DNA from 3 places in the Variovorax sp. GW460-12-1-14-LB1 genome. Region 2 is predicted to be linked to each of the others. Evidence: predicted binding sites of a transcription regulator. Region 2 holds the regulator's gene; each other region holds the start of a gene.
What was found. Region 2 encodes LexA, which represses DNA repair genes until DNA is damaged. Its sites were predicted from a motif close to ACTGTATNNNNATACAGT; they were not measured.
Positions count from the first base shown of each region.

Region 1 (6,577 bases), on a different contig from region 2:
TGAAGCGGAAGCGCCACTTCAGCAGGCGATCGGGCTGCCACTCGGTGACGACCTCTTCGAAATGCACGTTCTTCTGCCACTGCACCTGGCGCACGCGGCCCTCGGGTGTGTCGACGGTCACGCCCGACACCGGCATCGGCACGCCGACGCGGTAGGCCCATGCATCGCCGACTTCGCTGGGGCGGATGTCGCGCGCGGCGTTGAGCTCGTGCCACACGCGCCCGGCCGGCGCCGCGATGAAGAGCGTGCGCGAGGTGTTCGAGAACTGGTCGGGGTTGGGCCATTGAGGCTCGATGCCGCCGAGCAGCAGCGGTACCAGGGCAAAGCTGTAGAGCGCGGGCTTGGGCCAGTTGGTGATGCGGCACACGATGCCCATGGCCAGCCCGCCGACGCTGCCCATCACCGCGAACAGCGGCACGATGAAGGCGGCGCAGATGATGCCCTCGATGAACACCATCAGCGTGCCGCCGACGAACAGCGCAGTGGCCACCCACGGCGCCCAGAGGTAGTAGCCCCAGCTGCGCCGCTCGATGCGCTCGGCCATATACACCGTGACCGCGCCGCACGCCGCGGGCGCGAAGTAGACGAAGGAGCCCAGCATGGCCGAGAAGGGCTGGCCGGGGCCGCCGCTGAAGACGAGGCGCAGCACGAGCGCCAGCGCCGCGCCGGCGAACATGGGCCAGAACCAGCCGAAGGGCATGCCGCGCACGGGCTTGGGGGCCGGCACGTCGTCGTTGGCCGGCAGGTCGGCGAGTGTGCTTTCTTCGGGCTCGGTGCGCATGGAAATCTCTTCTCCTCTTTTTGTGATGTCTCAGCTGGCGCTGCGCCGGGCCGTCACCATGGCGTAGTCGAAGTCGCGCCAGAACATGCCCAGTGCGAGTGCGCAGTAGCTGGCCACGATGTGCTTGCGGCGCCAGGGGCTGAGCCTGCCGCGGGCCTTCCACAGTTCGGCCAGCGTGAAGCGCGTGGCCAGCACCGGGATGTGCAGCGCGCTCGGCGCCACGCGCCAGCGCAGCGAGGTGAACTCGACGTCCTCGAAGCCGTGTGCGCGCAGCGCGGCCGTGAAGTCCTCGCGCTGGGCCAGCGTGGGCACGGCCCAGCTGTCGGCCCACAGGCGGTGCAGCCAGCCCGCGAGCCGGCCCGGCCGGCGGCGCAGCAGGAAGCCGTCGACCACCACCAGCCGCGCGCCGGGCTTGAGCAGCCGCGCGGCCTCGCGCACGAAGTCGGCCTTGGCGGTGCCCTCGGCGTAGCAGGCGCTTTCGAGCGCCCAGGCACCGTCGGCCTGGGCGGCGGGCAGGCCGGTGCGCGTGTAGTCGGCCTCGACGTGCGCGACGCGGTCGGCCACGCCGGCGCGGGCATCGAGCCGCGCGGCGATGCCGTTCTGCACCGGCACGTTGGTCACGGTGACCGCATGCAGCGCCGGGTCGTCGCCGACCAGCGTGCGCGAGGTGGCGCCGGCGCCGCAGCCCAGGTCGACCACGCAGCGCGGGGCATGGGTGGTGGTGTCGAGTTGCAGTGCTCGGCCGACGGTGCGGTTCATCTCGATCAGCATGCCCTCGCGGCGCAGCGGGTTCAGGCCCAGGCGCCAGAAGCCGAAGTGCATGTTGTAGCTGGGGCTCCAGGCGCGGTAGTCGTCGGCGACCTCGGTGAAATAGTCCTGCGTGTCCTCGCGGCTCACGTGGCCTTCGACGGCGGGCGGCGCAGGCCGCGCGGTGCCGGGCAGGCGGAAGTCGGGCTGGAAGACGTCGGGCATCGAAAACTCCTTCGGACGTGAGCGGGTGGGGTGTGACAGCGTGAGTGGTTTTTTTAGAGCTTGCAGTGGTCGTCGGCACAAGTGGTCGGTGCGATCGCACCGTGCCCCGCGAGCCGCAGGACCAGCCAGCGCGGCAGCCGGTAGCGGTTGCGCGCCAGCACCGCGTAGGCGCGATCGGCCAGCCGGCCGACCACCGGCAGGTCGAGCACGGCGCCGCCGGCCGGCAGGCCCACCGCCGCGCGGCAGGCGCGGATCGCATCCACGCCCACGCGCAGCCGGCCTGCGGCATCGACCGCGTGCAGCGAACGCATCAGCGCCTCGCGCGGTGCCGGGCCGTCCGCGAAACCGATGGGCGAGCAGTCGACCAGGCGCAGCCGCTTTGCGCTGTCGCGCGCCTGCATGGCGCCCATCTCGGCCGTGCACAGCGGGCAGGTGGCGTCGAAATAGACGGTGAGCGGGTAGGTGGCGGGGGCGAAGCGGGTCATGGTGCTTTTGGTTCTCGATATTTCAGTCAAAACAGAAATAGAAAGGCAAAAAAAGGACGTGGCCTTTCTCAGATCATGGGCAGGCTGGCGTGGTGCGCGTCGGGGTCGTCGCCCTTGCCCGCGCCAGGAGGGGCGGGGGGCGGTGGGCTGTCGCCGCGCACGAACTTCTGCACGCTGGCGCCCAGCGTGAGCACCTTGTCGAGCGTGCCGGGCGACAGCCGCAGCATCTCGTCGGCCCAGGTGGCGAGCTTGGTCATGAGGTCCATGGTGGAGCGGATACGGTCCTGCGCATCGGGCGGCTCCTTCTGGAAATCGGGGCTGGCGACGATCTCGCGCAGCACGCGGATGGTGGGGTCGAACTCGCGCTCCTTGCGCTCGCGCACCACGGTGCGGAACAGCTCCCACACGTCGACGCTGGTCTCGAAGTAGTCGCGCCGGTCGCCCAGCGTGTGGGTGACGCGCACGAGGTTCCAGGCCTGCAGTTCCTTCAGGCTGTTGCTGACGTTGGAGCGGGCCACGCCCAGCGTTTCCGACAGCTCTTCGGCGTGCATCGGCTTGCCGTGCGCGAAGAGTAGGGCGTGGATCTGCGAGACCGTGCGGTTCACGCCCCACATGGAGCCCATCTCGCCCCAGTGCAGGACGAACTTGCGTTGAATGTCGGTGAGTTCCATGGCACCGAGTTTAGGAATTCCTGAATTTCTGTCAATACAGAAATAAAAAACGCTGCATGTCGGCCGCAAAAGTGAAATACTGTATGAATAAACAGTTATTCGACTTGTTTCCTGTTTCCTTCCAAGGACTCGCCATGCCCGCCGCCCAGGTTCCCATCCACATCATCAAGGGCCGAGGCGCGGCCACGCGGCTCGCGCACCGGTTCTCCAAGGACGAGCGCGACGCCTTCGACGACGGCTGGGGCACGCTGGAAGACGGCGAAGCCGAAGCCGCCGGGTTGTTGCCACTGGCCACCGAGGTGCGCTTCGAGGACGTGAAGTCGGTGCTCAGCAGCAACGAGTCGCCCGACATCCCCTTCGACCGTTCGCTCAACCCGTACCGCGGCTGCGAGCACGGCTGCATCTACTGCTTTGCGCGGCCCACGCACAGCTACCTGAACCTCTCGCCCGGGCTGGACTTCGAGACCAAGCTGATCGCCAAGCGCAACCTCGTCGAGGTGCTGCGCGCCGAACTCGGGCGCAAGGGCTACCGCCCCAGCAACCTCGCCATCGGCACCGCCACCGACTGCTACCAGCCCATCGAGCGCGAACTGCGGCTCACGCGCGGCGTGATCGAGCTGCTGAGCGAGGTGCGGCATCCGTTCGCGCTGGTCACCAAGTCGAGCGCGGTCGAGCGCGACCTCGACCTGATCGCGCCCATGGCCGCCGACCGGCTCGCGGCCGTGTACGTGACCGTGACCACGCTCGACGGCGAGCTGGCGCGCAAGCTCGAGCCGCGCGCCGCCGCGCCGCACCGGCGGCTGCGCACCATCCGCACCCTGGCCGAGGCCGGCGTGCCGGTCGGCGTGAGCGTGGCGCCGCAGATTCCGTTCATCACCGAGGACATGGAGCAGGTGCTCGAAGCCGCCTGGGAGGCCGGCGCGCGCAGCGCCTTCTACACGGTGGTGCGGCTGCCGTGGGAGGTGGCGCCGCTCTTCAAGGAATGGCTCGAGCTGCACTACCCACAGCGCGCCGATCGCGTGATGGCGCGCATCCACGAGATGCGCGGCGGCAAGGACTACGACGCCGACTTCGCCACGCGCATGAAGGGCAGCGGCCTGTGGGCCGACCTGATCCACCAGCGCTTCCAGAAGGCGACGCACCGGCTGGGCTTCAACCGCGAGCGGATCGCGCTGGACACCGGGGCCTTTCGCCCGCCCGGCGCCGTGGGGCAGGGCAGCCTGTTCTGAACATCGCGCCGACGCGGTAGATTCGTGGCCGTGCCGGCTTCGGCACGCATTCGGCATCGGCTGCTTCAAACAAGGTCAAGGGCGCGCATGAACAGGGTCTGGCTCGTGGTGATGGGGGTTTCGGGCTGCGGCAAGTCCAGCATGGGCGCGGCGCTGGCCACCGCGCTCGGGCTGCCGCTGATCGAGGGCGACGACCACCATCCGCCCGCCAACGTCGACAAGATGAGCCGCGGCATCGCGCTCACCGACGCCGACCGCGCCGGCTGGCTGGCCACGCTGGGCCGCGCCCTGGCCGACGCGCCGCAAGGCGCCGTCATGACCTGCTCCGCGCTCAAGCGCAGCTACCGCGACCAGCTGCGCGCCGCCGCGCCGGGCCTGCGCTTCGTGTTCATGCAGATCGACCGCGCTGAAGCCGAGCGCCGCGTGGCTGTGCGCGCGGGCGCCGGGCTGCACATGTTCCCGGCCAGCCTCGTGGACAACCAGTTCGCCACGCTCGAATCGCCGGTGGGCGAGGCCGGCGTGCTGGCGGTGGATGCGACGGCGCCGCTGGCGCAGTCGGTCGGCGTGGTGCGCGACTGGCTGGCCGACGCCGGCTGAGTCGCATCACCTGAAGAGGCGGCGAGCGGGCATTCACCAGAAACACCGCGGAACCGGCTTTGCCGGGCCGCTGGTGTTGCCCCCGGTAGGGGGTTGGCAAAGCGACACGAAGTGCGCGAAGCCTGGGGGCGAGCCCAACTTATTTATTCGATGACTTCGGGCCAGTCGGTGTGGAAGAACTGGCCCTCCGGCTTGTCGACCCGCTCGTACGTGTGCGCCCCGAAGAAGTCGCGCTGCGCCTGCAGCAGGTTCGCGCTCAGGCGCGCTGTGCGGTAGCTGTCGTAGTAGGCCAGCGAGGCGCTGAAGGCCGGCACCGGAATGCCGTTGCTCACCGCCAGCGCCACCACCTCGCGCCAGTTCTGCTGCGTGCGGTTCAGCAGGTCTTGAAAGAACGGGTCGAGCATCAGGTTGCCCAGCGCCGGGTCGCGGCGGAAGGCGTCGGTGATGCGGTTCAAAAAGCGCGCGCGGATGATGCAGCCGCCGCGCCAGATCGAGGCGATGCCGCCCAGGTCGAGCTGCCAGCCTTTCTTCTCGCCCATCGTCTGGATCAGGTCGAAGCCCTGCGTGTAGCTGATGACCTTCGAGGCGTAGAGCGCGTCGTGCACCTTGGCCACCAGCGCTTTTTTCTCCAGCGACAGTTCGATCTTCGGCCCCTGCAGCAGCTGGCTGGCCGCCACGCGCTGCTTCTTCTGCGACGACAGCACGCGCGCCTCGACGGCGGCGTTGATGGTGCTGATGACCACCGCGTTCTCGGCCGCGTTCAGCAGCGTCCACTGGCCCGTGCCTTTCTGGCCGGCCTTGTCCAGGATGAGGTCGACCACCGGCTGGCCGGTTTCGGGGTCTTTCTGTTCGAGCGCCTTGGCGGTGATCTGGATCAGGTAGCTCTGCAGCTCGCCCTCGTTCCATTCGTTGAAGATCGCGGCCATCTCGTCGGTCGTGAAGCCGGCCGCCTTGAACAGGCTGTAGGCCTCGCAGATCAGCTGCATGTCGCCGTACTCGATGCCGTTGTGCACCATCTTCACGTAGTGGCCCGCGCCGCCCGGGCCGATGTGGATCACGCAGGGCTCGCCGTCCACCTTGGCCGCGATGCTCTCGAAGATCGGCTTCATCACCTCCCAGGTCGACGCCGGGCCGCCCGGCATGATCGACGGCCCCTTGCGCGCGCCTTCCTCGCCGCCCGACACGCCTGCGCCGATGAAGCGCAGGCCCTTGCTCGCCAGGTAGGCGTCGCGGCGTTCGGTGTCGGTGTACAGGCTGTTGCCGCCGTCGATGACGATGTCGTCCTTGTCCAGCAGCGGAATGAGTTGTTCGATCACCTGGTCCACCGGCGCGCCGGCCTTGACCATGATCTGGATCTTGCGGGGTCGGGCCAGGCTCTGGACGAACTCTTCGAGCGTCTTCGCGCCCACCAGCTGCTTGCCGGGGTGGGCGGCAAGGAAGGCCTCGGTGGTGGCCTCGGTGCGGTTGTAGACGCTGACCTGGAAGCCGCGGCTTTCCACGTTCAGCACCAGGTTCTGTCCCATCACGGCCAGGCCGATCAGTCCGAAATCGCTTTGCTTGCTCATGTGTGCCGGGCCCTTCGTGCGTGTGCGGTGGATGAAGCGGGCCATTGTGCCGGGCACCCGCGCGCCGCGGCGTCGGAGGGCGTCTATACCCGCTTGGCAAACGGGCCCGGGCTGGCTATGTTGGCGGGATGACTTCCGCCGCCATGCCCGCAGCCCCTGCTGCGATCCACACCTGGTCGACCGACACCGTGCCGCCGCCGCAGCGGCTGGACTACTGGATCGGCGCGGTCTGCGAAGGCTTTCTCGAGATGGACGTGACCAGCCCGCTGGCCGGCCG
Region 1 is NZ_JBWKYF010000033.1:31,818-38,394, forward strand. Features, by position in the region: gene AC07Y4_RS17860 (SRPBCC family protein) at 1-781, opposite strand, end outside; gene AC07Y4_RS17865 (SAM-dependent methyltransferase) at 812-1,753, opposite strand; gene AC07Y4_RS17870 (thiol-disulfide oxidoreductase DCC family protein) at 1,807-2,238, opposite strand; gene AC07Y4_RS17875 (GbsR/MarR family transcriptional regulator) at 2,307-2,909, opposite strand; gene AC07Y4_RS17880 (PA0069 family radical SAM protein) at 3,044-4,138, shown strand; gene AC07Y4_RS17885 (gluconokinase) at 4,226-4,735, shown strand; gene gnd (decarboxylating NADP(+)-dependent phosphogluconate dehydrogenase) at 4,879-6,300, opposite strand; gene AC07Y4_RS17895 (AraC-like ligand-binding domain-containing protein) at 6,429-6,577, shown strand, end outside.
Region 1: AC07Y4_RS17880 (PA0069 family radical SAM protein) is a predicted target of LexA. The motif match lies at 2,988-3,005, and genes of this name have one in related genera.

Region 2 (6,577 bases):
CTTCATCTGCCAGAAATACGGCATTCCCCAAATCTCGACCGGCGACATGTTGCGCGCCGCGGTCAAGGCAGGCACCCCCCTCGGGCTGCAGGCCAAGACGATCATGGATTCGGGTGCACTGGTCAGCGACGACCTGATCATCAACCTCGTGAAGGAACGCATCGCGCAGCCCGACTGCGACGGCGGTTTCCTGTTCGACGGCTTCCCGCGCACCATTCCGCAGGCCGACGCCATGAAGGCGGCCGGCGTCAAGCTCGACTACGTGCTCGAGATCGACGTGCCCTTCGGCGACATCATCGAACGCATGAGCGGCCGCCGCTCGCACCCGGCCTCGGGCCGCACCTACCACGTCAAGTTCAATCCGCCGAAGGTGGAAGGCAAGGACGACGTGACCGGTGAAGAGCTGATCCAGCGCGAAGACGACAAGGAAGAGACCGTGCGCAAGCGGCTCGACGTCTACAGCCAGCAGACCCGTCCGCTGGTCGACTATTACTCGGCCTGGGCCAAGACCGACCCGGCCGCCGCGCCGAAGTACCGCGCCATCCAGGGCGTGGGCACGGTCGACGAGATCACGCAGCGCGCGCTTGCCGCCCTGAACAGCTGATTCAGAGGCTGATTCGTCAGCCTCTTTCTCCTAGCCGCCCTCCGCCTCCGGCAGGGCGGCCACTCCCAAGAGTTCCAGCACCAGCGCGACCCGCGCCTTCACCGGCGTGAGTGCGCTCGCATCCCGCAGCCCGTCACCGGGTTTCGGCAGGATGCGTCCGTTGGCACAGCGCGTGGCGCGCAGCACCGACACGCCACCGCCCTGCGCCTTCAGCGCTGCGGCTTCCAGCGCGTGGTGCACGGTGCCGTTGCCGGTCGTGGCCACGACCAGGCCGCGCAAGGGCTCAGCCGACGGGAGCAGCAACGCCTCCACGATCGCACCGCTCGCGCCCGCGTGGCTCATGACGATCTCGACGCGGGGCCACGGCTTCGATACCGCCTCCAGCCGCGCCGCATCGAACGGCGCTCCCTGCGGCCACGCACGCACGCGCCGCACTTCGCCCTCCTCCACATAGCCGACCGGCCCCGCATCGCCCGACGCGAAGGCATCGAGACGGTAGGTGTGCACCTTCTGCACATCGAGACCGCTGTGGACCGTTCCCGCGCACACCACCGTCACGCCCCGTGCGCCGGGCGTCGAGGCCACAGCGAGCGCGTCGCGCACGTTCTGCGGACCGTCGGGCGACAGGGCCGTTGCCGGGCGCATCGCGCAGGTCAGCACCACCGGCTTGGCCGGCGCGAGCACGGCGTGCAGGAAGAAGGCCGTTTCCTCCAGCGTGTCGGTGCCGTGCGTGATCACGATGCCGGCCACATCAGGCTGCGCCAGCCAGTGCGCGCAACGCGCGGCCAGCTGGCGCCAGGTGTCGGCGTCCATGTCCTTGCTGTCGAGCTGCGCGACCTGCTCCGCCACCAGCGCCACGCCGGCCGGCGCCTCGATGCCGCCCAGCAGGTCCGCCACGCCCACCTGTCCGGCGGTGTAGCCGATGTTGTCACCGCTGCTGGCGGCCTTGCCGGCAATGGTGCCGCCGGTGCCCAGCACGACCACGCGGCGCGTCTCGGACGAAGAGGAATGAGTCATGGCTTGTCAACTTTTGAAAACTGGTTAAAAATACAGGTACTGGATATCTAGCCAGTGCCGCAAGGAAACCACTATGCAGTTCGCAGTGAAGCTTACCGCCCGCCAGCAGCAGATCCTGGACTTGATCCAGGGCGCCATCGCACGCACCGGTGCGCCGCCCACGCGCGCCGAAATCGCCAACGAGCTGGGCTTCAAGTCGGCCAACGCCGCCGAGGAGCACCTGCAGGCCCTGGCCCGCAAGGGCGTGATCGAACTCGTCAGCGGCACTTCGCGTGGCATCCGCCTCAAGGGCGATGCGCTGCGCTCGCTCCACGAAACGCGCCACCGCGAAGGCAACCAGTTCTCGCTCTCGCTGCCCGGCATGGCCCAGCTCGCGCTGCCGCTCATCGGCCGCGTGGCGGCGGGTTCGCCCATCCTTGCGCAAGAGCACGTCGACCAGACCTACTACGTCGAGAACACGCTGTTCCAGCGCCAGCCCGACTACCTGCTCAAGGTGCGCGGCATGTCGATGCGCGACGCCGGCATCATGGACGGCGACTTGCTCGCCGTGCAGGCCACGAAGGAAGCGCGCAACGGCCAGATCGTGGTGGCACGCCTGGGCGAAGAAGTCACCGTGAAGCGCCTGAAACGCAACAAGCAGGTGATCGAGCTGCACGCCGAGAACCCCGACTACCCGACCATCATCGTCCAGCCCGGCGAGCCCTTCGAGATCGAAGGCCTCGCGGTCGGCCTCATCCGCAACACGATGCTGATGTAGCCCCCCGGGCCTGCGTGCTGCCAGCAGCACGCACCTCATCCGGCCGCGACAGGTGGCGGGCGTATGGCGCGAAGTCGCCATCACCCTGTCGTGGCCGATTCAAGAAATCCTGCCTGTGTTCAACCTCATACTTTTTTGGAGTTCACATGGGAATCGCCCTCCTCGCCATCGCCGACCTCTGGTCGCCCCTGCAATCGCTGGCCACCCGCTGGATGCCCGCCCGCCGCCCGTCGCATGGTGAGAGCGGCGACGCTGCCGCTGGCCTGCGCTACGTGGCCATTCGCCCGGCCTGCACGGCACGCACCGCTGGCAGCCCGGCGCCGGCCGCGTCACCGTCCGCCGCCACGCCCGCCCGCCCGCTGCGCGTGGTCCGCGTGGTCGACCGGCAAGGCTCGCAGCGCGGCTGCGCCAACCGGGTCGTGATTTCCGGCCGCATGGCCGACGTGTGCGCCGAACTCGACCGGCTCGCCGCGCTGGAAGCCGCGGAAACCGGCAGCGGCGCGCCCCGCCCCAGCCACCTGCACTGAGAAAGTGCCAACGAACCCGCCGTGCCTGCGCACTCTGCGCACCCTCATGCGCACGGCGGATTCACTGGAATCGGCCTGAAACAGGCCTCCCGGGCGCCATCCGGCACCGGGTATCCAAACGTTCACACGTGCGACGTGCCGATGCTGCGAGGCACAATGGCATGCCATGAACATTGTGATCCTCGACGACTACCAGGACGCCGTGCGCAAGCTGCAGTGCGCTGCCAAGCTGGACGCTTACGCCGCCAAGGTCTACACCAACACGGTCAAAGGCATCGGTCAGCTGTCGGTTCGCCTCAAGGATGCGGACGTCATCGTGCTCATCCGCGAGCGCAGCCAGATCTCCCGCCAGCTGATCGAGAAGCTGCCCAAGCTCAAGCTGATTTCCCAGACCGGTCGCGTCGGCGGCCACATCGACGTCACGGCCTGCACCGAACGCGGTGTGGCGGTGGCCGAGGGCTCGGGTTCGCCGCAGGCGCCCGCCGAACTCACCTGGGCGCTGATCATGGCGGCCATGCGCCGCCTGCCGCAGTACATCAGCAACCTCAAGCACGGGGCCTGGCAGCAGTCGGGCCTCAAGTCGGCGTCGATGCCGCCGAATTTCGGCGTGGGCTCGGTGCTCAAGGGCAAGACGCTGTGCATCTGGGGCTACGGCCGCATCGGCCAGCTGGTGGCCCGCTATGGGCAGGCCTTCGGCATGCAGGTCGTGATCTGGGGCCGCGAGGCCAGCTGCGCCAAGGCGCGCTCCGACGGCTTCCAGGTGGCACAGAACCGCCACGAATTCTTTGCGGCCGCCGACGTGCTGTCGGTGCACCTGCGGCTCAACGAGGACACCCAGGGCCTCGTCAAGCTCGAAGACCTCTCGCGCATGAAGCCGACGGCGCTGTTCGTCAACACCTCGCGCGCCGAGCTGGTCGAGGCCGATGCCCTGCTGGCTGCGCTCAACCGCGGGCGCCCCGGGCTGGCGGCCATCGACGTGTTCGAGAGCGAGCCTCCGCTGCAGGGCCATGCGCTGCTGCGCCTCGAAAACTGCATCTGCACGCCGCACATCGGCTACGTCGAGCAGGAAAGCTACGAAAGCTACTTCGGCCAGGCGTTCGACAACGTCGTGAGCTTCATCAAGGGCAACCCCACGAACATCGTGAACCCCGGCGCGCTGCAGGTCCGGCGGTGAACGCATGAGCCGGCCCGCGCCGCAGCGAGGCGCGCTCTGGGCGCTGCTGGCCGGCAATTTCGTGATCGGCACGGGCGTGATGGTCGTGCCGGGCACCCTCAATGAGATCAGCGCCTCCTTGGCCATCAAGGTCGCCACCGCAGGCCAGCTGATCAGCGCGGCCGCCTTCGTGATGTGCCTGGGCGCCCCGCTGCTGGCCGCCGCGGTCGCCGGCTGGGACCGCCGCAAGCTGCTCGCCCTCACCCTGCTCTGGTACGCCGCGTGGCACGTGGTTGCGGCGCTCGTGCCCAGCTTCGGCGCGCTGCTGCCGGTGCGCATGCTGACGGTGATCGCGCCCGCCATCTTCACGCCCCAGGCCGCGGCCTGCGCCGGCATGCTGGTGCCGCCCGAGCAGCGCGGGCGCGCCGTCACCTTCGTCTTTCTCGGCTGGTCGGTGGCCTCGGTGCTGGGCCTGCCGATCGGCGCGCTGATCGGCGGCCACCTGGGCTGGCGCATGGCCTTCATGGCCATCGCGGCGCTCAGCGTCGTGAGCGCCGCCTCGGTCTGGCTCACGCTGCCCAGCGGCATCCGGCCCGCCGCGCTCACAGCCGCTGCCTGGTCGCGGGTGCTGCGCAGCCCGGTGCTGATGGGCATCGTGTCGGTCACGGCGCTGCAGGGCGTCGGCCAGTTCGTGCTGTTCAGCTATTTCGGCCCGCTGCTCAAGCAGGGCTTCGGCGCCGATGCCAACACGCTGAGCCTGATGTGGGCGCTGTTCGGCGCCTTCGGCCTGCTGGGCAACATGGTGGTGAGTCGCTACATCGACCGCGTCGGCGCCGGGCGCATGGTGCTGCTGACGACCGGGCTGATCGCGCTGAGCCTGCTGCTGTGGCCGCTGGCCAGCACGCTGGCGTGGCTCGCGGTGGTGCTCGTGCCCTGGGGCCTGGGCTGCTTTGCCACCAACTCCTCGCAGCAGGCGCGCCTCGTGGGGCTGGCGCCCGCCCTGGCGCCGGGCTCGGTGGCGCTCAACAGTTCGGGCATCTACATCGGCCAGGCCCTGGGCGCGGCGCTGGGCGGCTGGCTGCTGGCGAACGACGCCACCGAGTGGATGAGCCGGGTCGGTTTTGCACTGATGCTGCTGGCCATGGGCCTGAGCATCGCCATCGACCGCAGCCGCCGCCCGGCCTGAATCCGATGCCCCGCGTAACACCCGGGGCGCGGGTCTCCCGCGAGATTGCAAAATCGGAGCTTTCGTCCGTGTCGCGCACCCGCGCCGACGCGGCCGCCCCGGACACCCACCAACCCATGAGAACCTTGATCCCATGACAGTGAACTACCCCCGAATCGGCGTGATCGGCGCCGGCGCCATGGGGCGCGGCATCGCGCAGATCGCCGCCCAGGCCGGCAGCGAAGTGCTGCTGCTCGACAGCTTCGCCGGTGCCGCCGAGCGCGGCCGCGAAGCCCTCGCCGCCCAATGGAACAAGCTGCACGAGAAGGGCAAGATCGACGCCCCCACGCGCGACGCCTACGCGGCGCGCGTGAAGGCGGTCGACGGCATGCAGGCGCTCGCCGGCTGCGACCTCGTGGTCGAGGCCGTGGTCGAGAACCTCGAGGTCAAGCGCACGCTGTTTCGCGAGCTCGAGGACGTGGTCGCGCCCACCGCCACGCTGGTCACCAACACCTCGTCGCTGTCGGTCACGGCCATCGCGGCGGGCCTGCAGCACCCCGCGCGCTTCGCGGGCTTCCACTTCTTCAACCCCGTGCCGCTCATGAAGGTGGTCGAGGTGGTGGCGGGCTTCAAGACCTCGCCCGAGGTCTGCCAGAAACTGGCCGGCTACGCCACACAGATGGGCCACAGCGCCGTGCAGGCGCAAGACACGCCCGGCTTCATCGTCAACCACGCGGGCCGCGGCTACGGCACCGAGGCACTGCGCATCGTCGGCGAAGGCGTGGCCGACTTCGCCACCATCGACCGCATCCTGAAGGACCAGGCGGGTTTTCGCCTCGGCCCGTTCGAGCTGCTCGACCTGACGGCGCTCGACGTGTCGCACCCGGTGATGGAGTCGATCTACCACCAGTACTTCGAAGAGCCGCGCTTCCGCCCGAGCGTGATCACCGCGCAGCGCCTGGCCGCCGGCGCACTCGGCCGCAAGACGGGCGAAGGCTTCTACCGCTATGAAGACGGCGTGATGCAGCAAACGCCCGAGGCGCCGGCGCCGGTGATCGAAGGCACGCCCGCGGTCTGGGTGTCGCCGCGCGCCGCGCGCCGCGCCGAGCTGCTGCGCCTGGTGAACACGCTGGGTGCGCAGATCGACAGCGGCAGCGCCCCCGCACCGCAGTCGATCATCCTGGTCGCGCCGCTGGGCTTCGACGTGACGACGGTCGCGGCGGTCGAGCGGCTGGACGCCACGCGCACTGTCGGCATCGACATGCTGATCGACGACGCCGCCACCAAGCGCCGCGTGCTCGCCACCAACCCGGCCACGCGCCGCGACGTGCGCGACGCCGCGCACGCCCTCTTC
Region 2 is NZ_JBWKYF010000009.1:63,180-69,756, reverse strand. Features, by position in the region: gene adk (adenylate kinase) at 1-604, shown strand, start outside; gene AC07Y4_RS07035 (asparaginase) at 635-1,621, opposite strand; gene lexA (transcriptional repressor LexA) at 1,695-2,378, shown strand; gene AC07Y4_RS07025 (hypothetical protein) at 2,525-2,905, shown strand; gene AC07Y4_RS07020 (D-2-hydroxyacid dehydrogenase family protein) at 3,072-4,079, shown strand; gene AC07Y4_RS07015 (MFS transporter) at 4,084-5,244, shown strand; gene AC07Y4_RS07010 (3-hydroxyacyl-CoA dehydrogenase) at 5,378-6,577, shown strand, end outside.

Region 3 (6,577 bases), on a different contig from region 2:
CTCGGTGATGGCCACGGCCTCGATGATCGCGATGTCGATCGGCGGGATCTGACGCGTGCGCAGCATCTCGACCGTTTCCGACAGGTGGTGGTCGATGAACATCACCTCGCCGCGGTTGATCGCCTGGCGCAGCACGGTGTCGACCTGGAACGGCATGCGCCGACTGATGGCGCCGGCCTCGGTCAGCTGGCGGTCCACGTCGCCGCCGAGCGAGGCGCCGGTCATGAGCGTGATCTTCATCGGCTCGCGGCGCGCGCGGGCCGCGAGCGCCAGCGGCACGGCCTTGGCGTCGCCGGCGCGCGTGAACCCGCTCATGCCGACCACCATGCCGTCGCGGATCCATTCGGCTGCGGCCTCGGCGGTGGTGATCCTGCTGCGCAGGGCGGGCAGGCGGATGCGGTCTTCGTGCGGCATGGGGGACAAAACGTCTTTCTTTCGTCAGGCAGGGAAAAGAAAAGCCGGCACCGCGCGCGCGGCGGGTGTCAGCGCAGGAAGTAGTCGACCGGCACCAGCGGCGCCGGCGCCGGGGCGCCCACCGACTGGCACAGGTCGATCTCGAGCGTGCGGCACAGGGCCTCGAGCGGCAGGTCGTTGGACTCGGTGCCGAAGGGCTCCTCGATCTCGTCGCCGAGCGCGTCCAGGCCGAAGAAGGTGTAGGCCACGATCAGCACCACCACCGGCGTCATGAACCCGACCGAGTCCACCAGCCCGAAGGGCAGCAGGTAGCAATACAGGTACGCCGTGCGGTGCAGCAGCAGCGTGTAAGAAAAGGGAATGGGCGTGCTGAGGATGCGCTCGCACGACGCAGCCGCCGCACTCAGCGCCGACAGCGTGCCGTCGACACCCGCCGCCAGGGCCGGGTCGATGCGCCGCGCGCGCAGCGCTTCGCGCAGGTCGGCGCCCATGTGCATCAGCAGCGCATGCGGCCGGTTGGCGACCTGGGTCAGGCCCTGCCACTCCGCCTCGCGCAGGAAAGGCTTGGTGTCGCTGGCGGCATCGGTGCCGCGCAGCTGGTGGCGCAGCGCATGGGCAAACGCTGCGGCGCGCAGGGTCATGCGCACGCGCAGGTCGTCCAGGCGGCGGATGGTGTCGGCGCCGGCGTTCACCGGCGCATCGCCGTCGATGAGGCTCTGGCACTGGCGCGCCAGGTTGCGCGAGCGCAGGATCACCTCGCCCCAGAGCTTGCGCGCCTCCCAGAAGCGGTCGTAGGCCGCGGTGTTGCGAAAGCCCAGGAAGATCGCCAGCGGCAGGCCGAGCAGCGCGAAGGGCACGGTGCCGAGCGGGATCTTGATCGAGCCGAAGCGCCCGTGCAGCACCGTGACGACGATGGCCACGATCACGTTGAGCGTCAGCGCCGCAGCGATGCGCGGCAGGACGGAGCCCCGCCAGGACAGAAACAGCTTGAGCCCGGACGGGCGTTTCCGGACGATCATGAAAGCGGGGGGCAGGGGAGACAGGCAGGCATGGAGGCCGCGCACACCGCAAGGCCCGCGCGGGCGCTGATTGTCGCCGAGGCGTCAGCGCGAGGGCGGCGGGCCGCCCCAAGACCGACGAAGACGGTCGGGCTCAGCGCACGAGCCACAGCCCCACGCCCAGCAGGACGGCCTGCGCCGCCAGCGCGATGTAGAAGAGCTTGCGCGAGGGCGTCGCCATCTCCTGCAGCACCTCGTGGATGCGGCGCGTGAGCAGGGCGCGCAGCGCGGGGTCTTCGCCCGTCGCCGGCGTCGTCGCACCGTGCGCGGCACGCTCCTGCTGCCACTCGGCCAGCATGTCGCTCAGGGGCAGGCGGCCCAGCACGAAGCCGACCACCGCGCGCACGGCCCGGCCTTCGCCGAGCACCGGCGCGAGCTGCTGGCACAGGGCGTCGGGCGAGAGCCAGTCGGCCACGCGCTGCAGGCCGCCGTGGGTGCGCGGCATGGCTTCGATGCGCCCCGCGATGGCGTCGCCCAGCCGCTGCGACACGGCCTCGCCGCGCGCCGCGACCAGGTGCTGCATCGCGCGGGCGCGACCCCGCTGCACGCCGAGCAGGAAGTACACGCCGACGAACAGCGACAGCAGCACGGCCACCAGCAGCGGCGGCGACATGAGCAGCGCCAGGATGGCGCCCGCGCCACCGGCCCGCGCCGCCGGGATGCCCGGGCCCTGCAGCTGGGTCAGGTAGTAGAAGAACACGCCGCCGCCAAGGAACAGGCCGATCAGCGCGCCCTTGATGGCCGAGCCGGCGAAGGCGAAGCCGGCCTTGGCGCCGGTGCGAACGAGGGACTGCGGGTGGGCGGGTGGCGACGACATGAAGGGTTCCTCCGGTTTTTCTGGAAAGCCGCCTCCTGCGAGGCCGGTCGCTGGCGATCATGCCACCGCCTTCCCGCACCATAATCGCGCCACACAACAACGAGGAGGATCGTCATGGGAACCGTCAAGTTTCAGAAACCGACCGGCGCATTCGTCGCCGCATCCTGGGCCGCGCTGATCATCGGCGCCATCGTGTACTTGCTCGGGCTGTGGAATGCCGCGATGCAGCTCAACGAGAAGGGCTACTACTTCACCATCCTCATGTACGGCCTGTTCTCGGCCGTGTCGCTGCAAAAGACGGTGCGCGACCGGCTCGAGGGCATCTCGGTCACCGGCATCTACTTCGGCCTGTGCTGGGTCTCGCTGCTGCTGTCGGTGGGCCTGCTGGCCGTGGGCCTGTTCAACGCCTCGCTGGCCGCGAGCGAAAAGGGCTTCTACGCCATGGCCTTCCTGCTGAGCCTGTTCGGCGCGGTGGCGGTGCAGAAGAACGTGCGCGACATCGCCGCCTACAAGGCCGAGAACCCGCTGGCCGACGACGTCACGGCCACCGAGTAAACCAGGCCGGGCTCAGCCCGCCTCGAGCAGGCGGCGCAGGGCCTGCAGGTCGCGCGCGATCCATCCGGCATCCCGCGCAAAGGCCGCATCGTCCATGTGCGGCTGGCGCAGCAGCGTGAACTGCAGCTCGCACACGCCGGGCGCCACGCCGATCACGCGAAACGGCAGGTAGACCTCGGGCACGCCTTCGGGCGCCACCCAGTGGTCGAGCACGCCCAGGTCGTTGGGCGGCGCAAAGCGCATGCGGGCCTCGCCGCTTTCGGGCGTGCGCACGATCCAGTGGTCGCCGTGCGGCACCAGCGCGCTCTTGGCGAGGCCGCTGGCCCAGTCGGGCAGCCGCTTCGGGTCGGACGCGAGCGCATAGGCGTCGCGCCATTCGCAGTGCACGCGCTGCGTGATGACGCGGGACAGGGCCGCGTCGCCTTCATTCGCCGTTGGGGTCGTCGCTTGGGTCATCGAAGTCGCTCCTGAGCACCTTGGACACGACGGCGCCCGAGAAACCGCGCGCCATCAGGAATCGCATCTGTTTCGCGCGCTCCTTCGCATCGGCAGGTGGCGCGTCGAAGCGGCGGCGCCACAGGGCCGTGGCGCGCTCGACTTCGGTCTCCTGCAAGCCGGCCACCGCCTGCGCGATGGCTTCGGGTGCGATGCCCTTGGCCTGCAGTTCCTGCTTCACGCGCAGCGCGCCCGAACGGGCGACGCGCTGGTGCAGCACCGAGGCGACGACGCGCGGCTCGCTGATGAAGTCCTTGGCCGCCAGCTCGTCGAGCGCCTTGGCCAGCGTGCCGGGCTCTTCCTCGTGCTTCGCGAGCTTGCGCTCCAGCTCCGCGCGCGAATGCTCGCGCTGGCTCAGGAGGCGCAGGGCGCGGCCTTTGAGGGAGGGGGCGCTGAAGGCCATTCGGGGGGTGGGTCGCTCACGCGGCCCACGCACTGCGCGAAGGCCGCTTATCTCAAACTTACTCCGCCGCCTTGTCGGCCTTCGAGGCCTTGGCGGGCTTCTCGGCCTTCTCGGGTTCGCTGCCAGCATCGGCTGCGAGCAGCGGAATGCCCAGCGACTCGCGCACCTTGTTCTCGATCTCGCGCGACAGGTCGGGGTTCTCGCGCAGGAATTCGCGGGCGTTGTCACGGCCCTGGCCGATCTTCTCGCCGTTGTAGGCGTACCAGGCGCCCGACTTGTCGATGATCTTGGCGTTCACGCCCATGTCGATGATCTCGCCCTCGCGGCTGATGCCTTCGCCGAACAGGATGTCGAACTCGGCCGTCTTGAACGGCGGGCTGACCTTGTTCTTCACCACCTTCACCTTGGTTTCGTTGCCGATGGCTTCGTCGCCCTTCTTGATGGTGCCGATGCGGCGGATGTCCAGGCGCACCGAGGCGTAGAACTTCAGCGCGTTGCCGCCGGTGGTGGTTTCGGGCGAGCCGAACATCACGCCGATCTTCATGCGGATCTGGTTGATGAAGATGACCATGCAGTTGGTCTTCTTGATCGTGGCCGTGAGCTTGCGCAGCGCCTGGCTCATCAGGCGGGCCTGCAGGCCGGGCAGCGAGTCGCCCATTTCGCCTTCGATTTCGGCCTTGGGCGTGAGTGCGGCCACCGAGTCGACCACGATCAGGTCGACGGCGCCCGAGCGCACCAGCGAATCGACGATCTCGAGCGCCTGCTCGCCGGTGTCCGGCTGGCTGATCAGCAGGTCGGACAGGTTCACGCCGAGCTTCTGGGCGTACTGCACGTCGAGCGCGTGCTCGGCGTCGACGAAGGCGCAGGTGCCGGCCTGCTTCTGCATGGAGGCGATCACCTGCAGCGTGAGCGTGGTCTTGCCCGAGGATTCCGGGCCGTAGATTTCAACGACGCGGCCACGGGGCAGGCCGCCGACGCCCAGCGCGATGTCCAGGCCCAGCGAGCCGGTGGACACCACCTGGATGTCTTCCAGCGCCTCGCCTTCGCCCAGGCGCATGATCGTGCCCTTGCCGAACTGCTTTTCGATCTGGGCCAGCGCGGCCTGCAGGGCCTTGGCCTTTTCACTGTTGGCGACCGAGATGCTTGCGCCCTTGACGACTGCGTCCATGTGGAAATCTCCTTGAATATCAACGGTTTGTGTCGGGATTCATCCATCTGCTTTTAACCACAGGCTGGATGCTTGAACAGTAGTGTAGGGGCTCATGGCGTTTCGCAAACCCACTTTAAAGTCAGTTTGCCTTACCATCTGAGGCCATGGCCGACCCCGCCTTTCCCACCGATCCCGACGCCTGGCGCCAGACCCACCTGGGCCGCCTGCTGGGCCACGCGATGCGCCGCTTCGACGAGCGCGTGCTGGCGCTCATGGCGCACGACATCGACGTGCCGCTGGCGCTGTCCAACCTCGCGGCGCGCGCGCAGGTGAGCGCGGCGCACATCCACATCACGCGGCACCTGGCGCGCGAGGGCTCGCGCCTGACCGAGCTGGCCGAGCGCGCCGGCATGACCAAGCAGGCCATGGGCACGCTGGTCGACCAGTGCGAGGCCTGGGGGCTGGTCACGCGCGGGCCCGACCCGCTCGATGCGCGCGCGCGGCGCGTGCTGTTCACGGCCGACGGGCTGGCCTGGCTGGACGCCTTCCGCCGCGCCGTGACGCAGACCGAGCGCGAGTTCCGCGCCAGCGTGGGCGACGAGATCGCCACCGTGGTAACCATCGGACTCGAAGCCTATACAGCGGGCTAGACTCGCGTTGAGACAAATGTGAACTGCGCCGGCATGGCGCCTGAATCCGCCGGAGGTGGCTCATGCGAATACTGATTGCCGAAGACGACCAGGTGCTGGCCGATGCCCTGCTGCGCAGCCTGCGCACCTCGGGCGCGGCGGTCGATCATGTGGCCAACGGCTCGCAGGCCGACACCGCGCTCATGACCCACAGCGAGTTCGACCTGCTGATCCTCGACCTCGGGCTGCCCAGCCTGCACGGCATCGAGATCCTCAAGCGCCTGCGCGCGCGCGGCTCGCAGCTGCCGGTGCTGGTGCTCACGGCGGCCGACAGCGTGGAAGAGCGCGTCAAGGGCCTGGACCACGGCGCCGACGACTACATGGCCAAGCCCTTCAGCCTGCAGGAGCTCGAAGCGCGCGTGCGCGCCCTCACGCGGCGCGGCATGGGCGCCACCAGCAACGCGATCCGCCATGGCCCGCTGGTCTACGACCAGGCCGGCCGCGTGGCGACCATCGACGGCAAGATGATCGAGCTGTCGGCGCGCGAACTGGGCCTGCTCGAGGTGCTGCTGCAGCGCGCCGGCCGGCTGGTCAGCAAGGACCAGCTGGTGGACCGGCTGTGCGAATGGGGCGAAGAGGTGAGCATCAACGCCATCGAGGTCTACATCCACCGCCTGCGCAAGAAGATCGAGAAGGGACCGGTGCGCATCGCGACGGTGCGCGGGCTGGGCTACTGCCTCGAGAAGATTCCCGGTTGAGCGTGCCCCGCCTGCGCGCAATGCCGTCAGGGCTGCTTGCGCAGGTTGACGAGCAGCGTGGCGCCGGTGTTCGAACGGATCAGGAACATGAGGCTGCGGAAGTAGCCGTTGCTGTCGTACACGCCCGCCGGCACCAGCCCGATGATGGCCGGCCCGGCATAGCTGCCGGTGGCGGCGGGGGTGAGCTTGCAGTCGTTGGTGCTGGCCGTGGCGGCATTCACGGCCTTCAGCGTGAGGCTGTACATGTTCTTGGCCGAGCCGGGCTGCGCCAGGGCGACAGTACCCGAGAGCGTGCACT
Region 3 is NZ_JBWKYF010000043.1:50,323-56,899, forward strand. Features, by position in the region: gene scpC (succinyl-CoA:acetate CoA-transferase ScpC) at 1-414, opposite strand, end outside; gene AC07Y4_RS20910 (bestrophin family protein) at 483-1,433, opposite strand; gene AC07Y4_RS20915 (hypothetical protein) at 1,567-2,289, opposite strand; gene yiaA (inner membrane protein YiaA) at 2,404-2,844, shown strand; gene AC07Y4_RS20925 (polyketide cyclase) at 2,857-3,300, opposite strand; gene recX (recombination regulator RecX) at 3,269-3,742, opposite strand; gene recA (recombinase RecA) at 3,801-4,910, opposite strand; gene AC07Y4_RS20940 (MarR family winged helix-turn-helix transcriptional regulator) at 5,057-5,542, shown strand; gene AC07Y4_RS20945 (response regulator transcription factor) at 5,605-6,279, shown strand; partial or broken gene AC07Y4_RS20950 (hypothetical protein) at 6,306-6,577, opposite strand, start outside.
Region 3: recA (recombinase RecA) is a predicted target of LexA. The motif match lies at 4,974-4,991, and genes of this name have one in related genera.